DNA from 2 places in the Chlorobium sp. genome. Region 1 is predicted to be linked to the other one. Evidence: riboswitches for the same ligand, from Rfam matches in the RefSeq annotation. Region 1 holds a riboswitch; the other holds the start of a gene.

Region 1 (5,369 bases):
GTCGTTTCAGATCAAATCGCTGATCGGCATCGTTCCGCAGGAAAACAATCTCGACCGTGAACTGACGGTCGAAGAGAACATGCGGATTTATGGGAAACTGTACCGGATTGACAATCTCCGGCAGCGAATCGGTGAGGCTCTCCGTGATGTGGAGCTGCTTGACCGGCGTGATGCTCTTGTCAGCGGATTGTCCGGAGGCATGAAACGCCGTCTGATGGTTGCCCGTGCGCTCCTGAACGATCCGGCAGTCCTGTTTCTCGACGAACCATCCATCGGTCTCGATCCGCAGATCAGACGCCAGCTATGGCAGATTGTCCGAAAAATCGGAAAATCGGGCCGAACCGTCTTTCTGACTACCCATTACATCGAAGAGGCGGAAATGCTCTGTGACCGCATCGGGATTCTGCGCAAGGGCCAATTGATGGTCCTTGACACGCCATCGGCATTGATGAACATGGTCGGAGCCTATGCCGTGGACCAGATCGACGATGCCGGCAACCTGATTCAGCATTCCGCCAACAGCCGGGAGGAGGCGCATGAAATCGTCTGCGGTCTGGAAAATGGCGGAACGGTAAGAAAAACCAATCTTGAAGATGTTTTCATAAAATTGACCGGAGAACGAATCGAATGAACCTGACCGGCTGGTATCCCGTGTTTCTGAGGGAAATGCTGCTTTTTAAGAGAAAGCTGCTGAAGGTGAGTTATCTGGTGTCGGCCATGATGGTGCCGCTGATCTACCTGATCGTTTTCGGTTTCGGTCTTGGCCGCAACGTGCATCTTTCCAGCGGGGACTATCTTGCTTTTCTGATTCCCGGACTGGTCGCCATGAGCTCCATGACCAATTCATACAGCTGGATCGCCGGAGCCCTTAATCTGAACCGGGTCTATTTCAAGACCTTTCAGGTGCTCGTTCAGGCCCCGATTACAGCAGGCGGCATCATGCTTGGCGAGGTTCTTGCCGGCATGGTCAAAGGGCTTTTCGCCGCCTCGCTCCTGATCGGCATGGGCCTGTTTCTGCACGGTTCGTTCACCCTGACCCCGTTTCTGCTTCTGGCTACCCTGCTGAACTGTTTCATGTTTGCCTGTCTTGGCGTGATTATCGGCATGGTGGCCAAAAGTCATGAAGAAACCTCGACGTACAACAATTTCCTGATTCTTCCCATGTCGTTCTTCAGCGGCACCTTTTTCCCGCTGGACCGAGTTCCTGTGGTATTGAAGTGGTTCATTTACCTGTTTCCGCTGAGCCATACGAATATCCTGATACGCAAGACCTCGTTCGATACCCCGGCACTCGTCTCCTTGCTGGCGATGGGCGTCTACACGCTTGTTTTTCTTGTGGTCGGGACGCGATTGATCAGTAACTACGGCGAATGAATCTGCGGACGGGTTTTGCTGAACAGGCTGATGGGTGAAGATCGTGAGCAGTGAGTGGTGGGCGGTGAGCAGGAGCCGGAAGCGTGGCGGTGGTGGATGCGGTCAATCCTGCACGGCGTTAAAATCGTTGACGGTTATTGAATTATTTTTTTACATTCGTTTGAACTGTTCTTTTTTTACTGATGAAGCTGGATACCCCATAAAAAGGGTTTAATAGGGAATCACGTGAAAATCGTGAGCTGACGCGCAACTGTAAAGCCGACCGAGTGTTGTGCAGCGTTATACCACTGTTCCGAACGATGCGGAATGGGAAGGTGCTGCAGAACCGGCAAGCCAGGAGACCTGTCCCGCTTCTTTTCTTGTAACATGCTTTCGCGGAACAAAGCATTTATGAGCGATTACGGCTTCAGGTGCTTCTTCCTGCAGGCTTCTATCCCTCCTACGATTCTTTTCCCGCGTAAGCGTACAAAACGGTTGGTCAACACACCACAGACGTATGCTTACACACGCACTTGGCTATCCTCGTATCGGCGCCTCCAGAGGCATGAAAAAAGCCTGCGAACGCTATTGGTCGGGCGCTCTCGACGAAACGGCCCTGCTTGCAGCTTCGCTTGACGAAAAACAGTATCGCTGGAAGGTTCAGCAGGATGCCGGAATGGACCTGATACCGAGCAACGACTTCTCCCTCTATGATCAGGTTCAGGACATGAGCTTCATGCTCGGCGCGGTTCCTGAACGCTACGCGCCACTCCGGCAGCATCTCTCCGATCTCGATCTCTACTTCGCCATGTGCCGGGGCTACCAGCAGTCCGGTTTCGACGTGAAGGCGATGGAGATGACCAAATGGTTCGATACCAATTACCACTACCTTGTTCCGGAATTCACCGCAACGCAGCACTTCTGCTACTCTTCGCGGAAAGCCGTCGAAGAGTTTCTCGAAGCCAAAGCATTCGGGGTGGCTGCGCCGAAGACGGTCCTGATCGGGCCGATGAGCTATCTCCTGCTCGGACGGGAGAAAGGGGAGGGCTTTCACCGTCTCGATCTCATCGAGCGCCTGCTTCCGGTTTATGTGGCTATTCTCGAGGATTTGCGCCATGCCGGCTGTTTCTGGCTGCAGTTCGACGAACCTTTTCTGGTAACCGATCTCGACGGGAAAACGCGCGAGGCTTACCGTGAGGTCTACCGGTATCTGAAGCAGCATTTTCCGGATATGCATTTTCTGCTCGCCACCTATTTCGAAGGTCTCGGCGACAATCTCCGGACGGCGCTCTCACTGCCGGTCGATACCCTGCATGTCGATACCCTGCGCGGCTTTCCTGATCTTCCGCTTCTCTTCGATCTTCTTCCCGCAGCCATGAACCTTTCGCTCGGGCTCATCGACGGAAGGAACATCTGGAAAGGCAGGCTCGAAGAGTCTCTCGGCCTGCTCGGTCTGGCCGTAAAGTCGCTTGGCGGAGAGCGCGTCATGGTTTCCTCGTCGTGCTCGCTGTTGCATGTTCCATACGATCTCGAGCTCGAGCCCGAAAACGGTCCGCTGCCGGGTTTTCTCAGGCCATGGCTTTCCTTTGCGCGCCAGAAGCTCGATGAAATCCGGCTGCTTGCCGATCTTATGGGCGAAGAGGTTTCGGACGGGGCTTTCCATGCGCTTTCCGACCATCTGAAGGCGTCGGACGAGCGGGCGCATTCACCGTTTCTTTCCAACGAGGAGGTATGCAGACGGGTCGAGGCATTTGCCGGTCGGAAGGTCGGCAGGCCTGAACCCTTTCATGAGCGGGCGGTCATTCAGGAGGAGCTGCTGCATCTGCCGCTCCTTCCTGTCACGATGATCGGCTCGCTGCCGCAGACGCCCCGGCTTCGTTCGCTGCGCAGGCGGTACCGGGAGGGTGCTCTTTCCCTGGAGGAGTACGAGTCGGCAGTAAGGGAGCTTATCGCCGATGCGATTGCGTGGCAGGAGTCGGCGGGCCTCGATGTTCTGGTTCACGGAGAGTTCGAGCGCACCGATATGGTGGAATATTTCGCCGGGTACCTCAACGGGGTGGCCTTTACGGCAAACGGATGGGTGCAGAGTTACGGGACCAGAGCCGTGAAGCCTCCGGTCATTTACGGCGACGTCAGCAGGAAAGGGCCAATGACCGTCGAGTGGACGGTGTATGCACAGAGCCTGACGACGAAGCCGGTCAAGGGGATGCTGACCGGTCCTGCGACGATCCTGAAATGGTCGTTCGTCAGGGATGACCAGCCGCTGCATGAGACCGCCATGCAGGTGGCTCTTGCCCTGCGCGATGAGGTTCTCGATCTCGAGATGGCCGGGATAGGCATCATTCAGATCGACGAGCCGGGAGTCCGGGAGGGGTTGCCGCTCCGGAACTCCTTGCGCCAGGAGTATCTGGAATGGGTTGTCAGGGCCTTTGCCCTTGCCTCAGGCGGCGTCGCTCCCGCAACCCAGATACATACGCACATGTGCTACGCCGATTACGCCTCCATTCTCGACGCCCTCGTCCGGATGGATGCCGACGTGCTGACCATAGAGACGGCCCGTTCCGATATGGGGGTACTGGCCGCTTTCGCGGCCTCCGGCTATCAGAACCAGCTCGGCCCCGGTATTTACGATATTCACTCCCCCCGGATTCCGTCGACGCAGGAGATGCAGCAGCTGCTGGTCAGGGTGCTGCAGTTTTTCGGGCCGGAGCAGATATGGGTCAATCCCGATTGCGGTCTGAAGACACGGAGCTGGGATGAGGTTCGTCCCGCGATCAGGCGGATGGTTCAGGCCGCCAGAAAGCTTCGGCGGCATCTGCCATTGCGCGATCGAATGGAGGTCGGCCGCTGAGAGGAGAAAGGATTTTATTAATCGCAACAGGATATTTGCCATGGATGCCACTGTTTTCAGGGAGATGATCAAGCGTGACGGACGAAAGGAGCCGTTCGACGCCGAAAAGATCGTATACGCTGTTTTTCGCGCCTTGCGGGCCATCGGAAAGGCAGACCGTACGAAAGCGGCGGGGATTGCCGGAGATGCCATCAGGCAGCTCGAGAGCGAGATGGGCGACAGGATTCCCTCGGTCGAGGAGATGCAGGATACGGTGGAAAAAACGCTTTTTCTGCACCGGGAGTTCGATGCGGCCAAAGCCTATATCATCTACCGGCACCAGCACCAGTACATGCGGGACGCCAGGGAGATTTTCACCAACATCGACCTGGTCGACAGCTATCTCGACCTCGAAGACTGGCGGGTCAGGGAGAGCGCGAACTCCTCCTGGTCGCTGCAGGGGCTCAACCAGCACATCTCGACCATTGTCAGTGCCCAGTACTGGCTGAACCGCATTTACCCTCCGGAAATCAGCGAGGCGCATACTTCGGGCGTCATGCACATCCACGATCTGGGTTTTCTGAGCGTGTACTGTGTCGGCTGGGATCTCGAGGATCTGCTGCTCAGCGGATTCACGGGAGTCAACGGGCATGCGGCCAGCAGACCGGCCCGTCATCTGCGTTCGGCGCTCGGCCAGATCGTGAACTTTTTCTACACCATGCAGGGCGAAGCTGCCGGAGCGCAGGCCTTTTCGAATTTCGATACCCTGCTGGCTCCCTTCATCAGATTTGACCGGCTCGATTACGACGGGGTCAGGCAGTGCCTTCAGGAGTTCTTTTTCAACATGAACGTACCGACCAGGGTCGGTTTTCAGACGCCCTTCACCAATGTGACCCTCGATCTTACGGTGCCGGCGGCGCTCAAAGACCGGCCGGTCATCATCGGCGGTGAGCTGAAGGATGACTGCTATGGCGATTTTCAGCTGGAGATGGATCTTTTCAACCGCGCATACGCCGACGTCATGCTCGAGGGTGATGCCAACGGCGCCGTTTTTTCGTTTCCCATACCGACCTACAACATCACGAAGGGTTTCGACTGGGACAACCCGGTCTACGACGGGATATGGAAGATGACGGCCCGGTACGGGATCCCCTATTTCTCGAATTTCGTGAACTCGTCGATGAGC
Region 2 (5,369 bases), on a different contig from region 1:
GCGAACTCGGGCTCGACGCCGGTGGTGTCGCAGTCCATCACCAGACCTATCGTGCCGGTAGGGGCGATGACGCTGACCTGCGCGTTGCGGAAGCCGTGCTTTTTGCCTTTCTGCAGGGCTTCATCCCATATTTTTCCGGCAGCCTCGAAAAGGTCGGCCGGACAGTATTCGCTGTCGATGCCGCGGGGCTTGACGCTGAGTCCCTCGTACTCCTCCTCCGAATTGTTGCGGGCGGCACGGCGGTGGTTGCGGATGACGCGCAGCATCTCTTTGGAATTGGCCGCGTAGCCGGCAAACGCGCCGAGATCCTTTGCCATTTCAGCCGAGGTCACATAAGCCTGACCGGTCATGAGCGCGGAAATCGCGCCGGCCAGGGCGAGGGCCTTGGGCGAATCGTAAGGAATGCCGAGCACCATCAGCACGGTACCGAGATTGGCGAAGCCGAGACCGAGCGTGCGGTACTCGTAGCTGAGACGGGCGATATCCTTCGACGGGAAATGCGCCATCAGCACCGATATCTCCAGCACCACAGTCCAGAGTGCCGAAGCGTGCAGCAGCTCCCTGACCCTGATCTTTCCGGTCGATTCATCGACGAAGTGAATCAGGTTGAGACTGGCCAGATTACATGCGGTATCGTCGAGAAACATGTACTCGGAGCACGGATTGCTTGCATTGATCCTGCCGCTCTCCGGACAGGTATGCCACTCGTTGATGGTGGTATCGAACTGGAGGCCGGGATCGGCGCATTTCCATGAGCTCATGAGAATTTTTTCCCAGAGGTCGCGGGCTTTCACGGCTCTTGCGGTTTTGCCGGTCGTACGCTCGCGGAGCACCCACATATCGTCGTTTTCGACGGCTTTCATGAAGGCGTTGGTGACCCTGACGGTGTTGTTCGAGTTCTGGCCGCCGACGGTCTGGTAGGCTTCGGATTCGTAATGCGTATCGTATTCGTCGAAGTCGAGGGTGGTGTAACCCTGATCGACCAGGGCAAGCACCCTGAGGATATAGTTCATCGGCACGGCCCGCGAAAGAGCGTTCCTGATGAGAAGCTGCAGCTTCATGTTTTCGGAACGGTCGGAGCCGTTGGCAATGGCTTCGTCGACAATCGCCTTGAGAAAACGGGAGCAGATCCTCGAACCGGCCACCAGTGAAGCTACCTTGTCCTCTTCACGCGCCTTCCACTCGATGAAGCGCTCCACGTCCGGGTGGTCGATATCGACAATCACCATTTTGGCCGCGCGACGGGTGGTTCCGCCGGACTTGATGGCTCCGGCCGCCGAATCGAATATCTTGAGAAAGCTCATCAGCCCCGAAGAGCTGCCGCCGCCGCTGAGTTTTTCGCCGGATGAACGCAGGTTCGAGTAGTTGGTGCCCGATCCACTGCCGAACTTGAACACTCTCGCTTCGCGCACGGCAAGATCGAAAATGCCCCCGTCGTTGACCAGATCGTCATTGACCGACTGGATGAAACAGGCATGGGCCTGGGGACGGGAATAGGCGTCTTCGGACTCCCTGGTCTGGCCGGTTGCCGGATCGACATAGAAGTGCCCCTGAGCGGGTCCGTCGATGCCGTAGGCGAAGTTCAGTCCGGTATTGAACCACTGGGGAGAGTTGGGTGCGCCCATCTGGCGGAGCAGCATATAGGCGACCTCGTCGTAGAAAGCCTGCGCGTCGTCGGGCGAATCGAAATAACGGTTCTTTTCGCCCCACTCCTTCCAGCATCCGGCAAGACGGTGCACGACCTCCTTGATGGAGCGCTCGCTGCCGGTTACAGGCTGGCCCGTTTCGTCGAGCACCGCGTTTCCGTCAGCATCACGCCGGGGTACCCCTGTCTTGCGGAAATATTTCTGGGCGAGAATATCGGCCGCCACCTGCGACCAGTGTTTCGGCACCTCGATATCGTTCAGTTCAAACACCTTCGAGCCGTCCGGATTACGCAGCACGGATGAACGGAGGGTGTACTCGAAACGGTCGTAGACGTTCTCTCCGGGAGAGGTAAACAGGCGGGCGATTTTCATATGAAGTCTCCAGAATCGATAAATGATTGTTGATAGGTAAACCCTTTATATTCAATAAGTTACCTTACCCGGACAACAAGCTTGCAAGCCATTGCTACTGTCTTTAGGGGGGCAATAGTATGGATAATATAACCTCACCATACTGACGAAAAAAGATCATGAAATAAAAAAAGATCAGACGGCTGAAAAGGTCACCCGGCTCTATTCCCGAAGCCGATCGGCGACAAGCAATTACGGCAGGTTTCCTGACTTCGACGGTTGCATCGACTTCCGACGCTTTTTCCTGCGGCATCCTTCCCCTGCTTTTCCCGTGGTATCTGGAATCGGCAGAGTGCATGCCCGCGAACCGCAACGACCATCCGGACAGAGCTGTCCGTATCGACTCACGGCAAACCATCTTACAGTTGCGGGTACAGTATACGATTCAGACGTACTTCCCTATTATCCGGCAGCATTACGCATCCGGCACCGTACTATCGAATGAATTGCTGAAGTGTAACGATTTTTCACCGGCAGGCAAAACAGGATGGTGATTTTCGGGCCATGGCACGAATTCCCCTGCAGCATCGATCGAACTCCGGAGAGCGTTCAACACCAAGAGCCTGATAATGCCCGACCCCGACCGCTCCCTGTCAATCCCTCACCGCTCTTTTTCCTCCCGCAGGAGGGTGGCGAGTGCGGCGATCTCCGCAGCCTGCGCTTCAACGGCATGGGCGAGACGCTCCATGTCGGAGCGCCGCTCCCGTTCGGTTTCGGCGTCGAAAAGAATCGGCTTCTGAAAGCCGGCGGAAAGCCTGAAAATCCGCAGGCAAAGCCTGAAAAGCATCACATAGAAAACCGGCAGCAGCCATTCGCCGAGCACGACGGGAAGCTCCTGGTAGTGACTGACAACCCCTGCCCAGTCGCCGGAAAACAGCGCATCCCACTTGACGAAAAAGTAGAGATAGACCAGCGGATGGAAACTGAGAAAAAACCGCAGGATTTTCGACTGACGGCGGACCTCCGGATTCTGCTCATATTTTGAAAGCACCCAGGGGAAATGCCCGACGGTCATGACCGAACGGCGGTCGTTGAGATAGCGCGCACCCTGCAGGGCCGAGTCGATGAAGGTAGCCACAAGACTCAGGAGGCCGGTCGAGAGCAGGGCGGCAAGAAAGGCATAGCTGAGGTCATCGAACTTGAAGGAGCCTGACAGGTACGGAAGGGATATCGATTTCGGCCGGATGACGATGAACAGGAGGCCGATGCCGGCAAGGATCATGGAAAAGGTATGGAGTTTTCTGGCCTGCCGGAGACTCTCGATCACCGCCTCGGCATTGGACCCCTGCATGGAGTTTCCCGGAGGATCGAGACGCATGAGCGCCGCGGAATCGGTCGGGGCGGAATAAAAACCGTTGACGCCGATATCGCACCCCAGCAGGGTTTCGTACCGGGTATTGATGTCGATCGTGCTTTTGCTCAGCCGGGCTCCTCCAAGATCCGCACCATCGAGATCGGCCCCCCTGAGATCGGCTCCGCCGAGGTCCGAATCCCGCAGATTCGCTCCGGAAAGACTCGCGCCGCTCAGGTCGGCATCACGGAGGTCGAAGCCCTGGAGATCCGCGCCCTGGAGGTCCGGATACGCCATGCCATTCTGACGGCGCCACAGGTTCCATGAGGCGACTCCCCGCAGGAGAACCGAAAGCTGTTCCTGGCTTGCCATGTTTTAGGTATTGATCAGCAGGGGTTCTTTCCGACGTAGCGAAGAATGGCCCTGAAGAGCGACGCGCTGTGAATGACCTGCGTATAGGTCTCGGCCTGGGTCATGTTGCGGTTCTCTTTTCTGATCTTCCGGCCAAGCCTGCGGGCGGTTTCGGCAACCCGTGCGATTTCGCGGGCAAGATCCTCCTCGCTTTCGATACGGATATCGTACATGCTCCGCTGGATATAGCCGATATTGTTCAGGGCGTTGCATTCGATAATGCCGTCGTTGACGCCGTGGCGCTCCCTGTTGAAGTCGTCGTAGACGGTATTGTGCAGCGGCATGGAGAGATCGCCGGCATAGTGGGCGCAGAACACGAGCGGATAGTCGGCATACTTGCCGGTCGCACTCAGCTTTTTATAGTCCCTGACGGAACCGATAATCGCCCCGTAAAGGTGCCCCTCTTCGTCATCAGGCAGGTTGAAGCGCTCCACCTGCTCCATGACCATCCGCGCCGTCACTTTCCTGTCTGCGTTGTTGTTGTAGTAGTGGTTCTTCTCCTCGACGGGCCTGAACATATCCCTCGACTTCACCACATCGGGAGCCGCGGCGCTGTACCAGCGTTCGAACCCCGCAGCCTGGGCGACGGCCATATGCGTCCGGTCATGCCATGCGCAGGCATCGGCGGCGCTGAAAAACAGGACCAGAACGGTGGTCATGATCGACATCCCTCTGGATGTGCGTCCGAAAAAGCGTTCCATACGTGATGAGGGTTTGATGGTTCGAGAGTGAAACGGCGCCGACCCGGTCCGGCGCCCGGTAAAGTCATGTTCAGGCCGAAAGATCGAGCATACGCCGAATCGGCTTCAGGGCGGCGGTTCTGAGATCTTCGGGCAGCACCACCTCCGGCTTGCGCTCCTGCATGCACTGCACCAGCTTTTCGAGCGTGTTCTGCTTCATCTGCTTGCAGACGCTGCGCGGGTTCTGCATGTCCTTGGGCGCCGGAATGAACTGTTTCAGGGGCGAACGTTTCTGCATTTCGTAGAGAATGCCCGGCTCGGTTGCAACAATGAAAGCGGAGGACTGGCTCGATACCGTAAAGTCGAGCAGCGCCTGGGTGGAGCCGACGAAAGCGGCATGGCGCAGCACCTCCTCCCTGCACTCCGGATGCGCTATCAGGAGGGCATGGGGGTACTGCCGGCACGCTTCGAGAATGTACTCTTCGGAAAACGCTTCGTGTACATAGCAGTACCCCTGCCAGAGCACCATCTCCCGCTGCAGCTTTTTCATGAGGTAGCCGCCGAGATTGCGGTCCGGCCCGAAAATTATCTTCTGCCCGGCAGGAATGGAGCGGATGATCCGCTCGGCGTTCGAAGAGGTGCAGATAAGATCGGAAAGCGCCTTTATCTCCGCCGAAGAGTTGATATAGCTGACGGCAACCGCGCCGGGATGCTGCCGGCGGAACTGCATGAACTCCTCCGGAGAACAGCTGTCGGCCAGCGGGCATCCGGCATATTCGTCGGGAACGAGCACCAGCTTTTCGGGATTGAGAATCTTGGCTGTCTCGGCCATGAAGTAAACGCCCGCAAAAACGATCACGTCAGCGCCGGTTTTCTCCGCACTGCGCGCCAGGGCAAGGCTGTCGCCGACAACATCGGCTGCCTGCTGAA

Evidence for each region. A riboswitch is a leader RNA that binds a small molecule or an ion and turns the genes downstream of it on or off. The one in region 1 is predicted to bind cobalamin.
Region 2: another riboswitch for cobalamin. It lies ahead of WBP50_RS06630 (vitamin B12-dependent ribonucleotide reductase); the one in region 1 lies ahead of metE (5-methyltetrahydropteroyltriglutamate--homocysteine S-methyltransferase).

Annotation. Positions count from the first base shown of each region.
Region 1 covers NZ_JBAWHG010000009.1:13,064-18,432, reverse strand. Annotated here, with positions in the region: gene WBP50_RS01065 (ABC transporter ATP-binding protein) at 1-631, shown strand, start outside; gene WBP50_RS01060 (ABC transporter permease) at 628-1,374, shown strand; cobalamin riboswitch at 1,548-1,738, shown strand; gene metE (5-methyltetrahydropteroyltriglutamate--homocysteine S-methyltransferase) at 1,871-4,204, shown strand; gene WBP50_RS01050 (ribonucleoside triphosphate reductase) at 4,245-5,369, shown strand, end outside.
Region 2 covers NZ_JBAWHG010000040.1:45,497-50,865, reverse strand. Annotated here, with positions in the region: gene WBP50_RS06630 (vitamin B12-dependent ribonucleotide reductase) at 1-2,018, opposite strand, end outside; cobalamin riboswitch at 2,237-2,506, opposite strand; gene WBP50_RS06625 (pentapeptide repeat-containing protein) at 2,659-3,720, opposite strand; gene WBP50_RS06620 (hypothetical protein) at 3,735-4,460, opposite strand; gene nadA (quinolinate synthase NadA) at 4,531-5,369, opposite strand, start outside.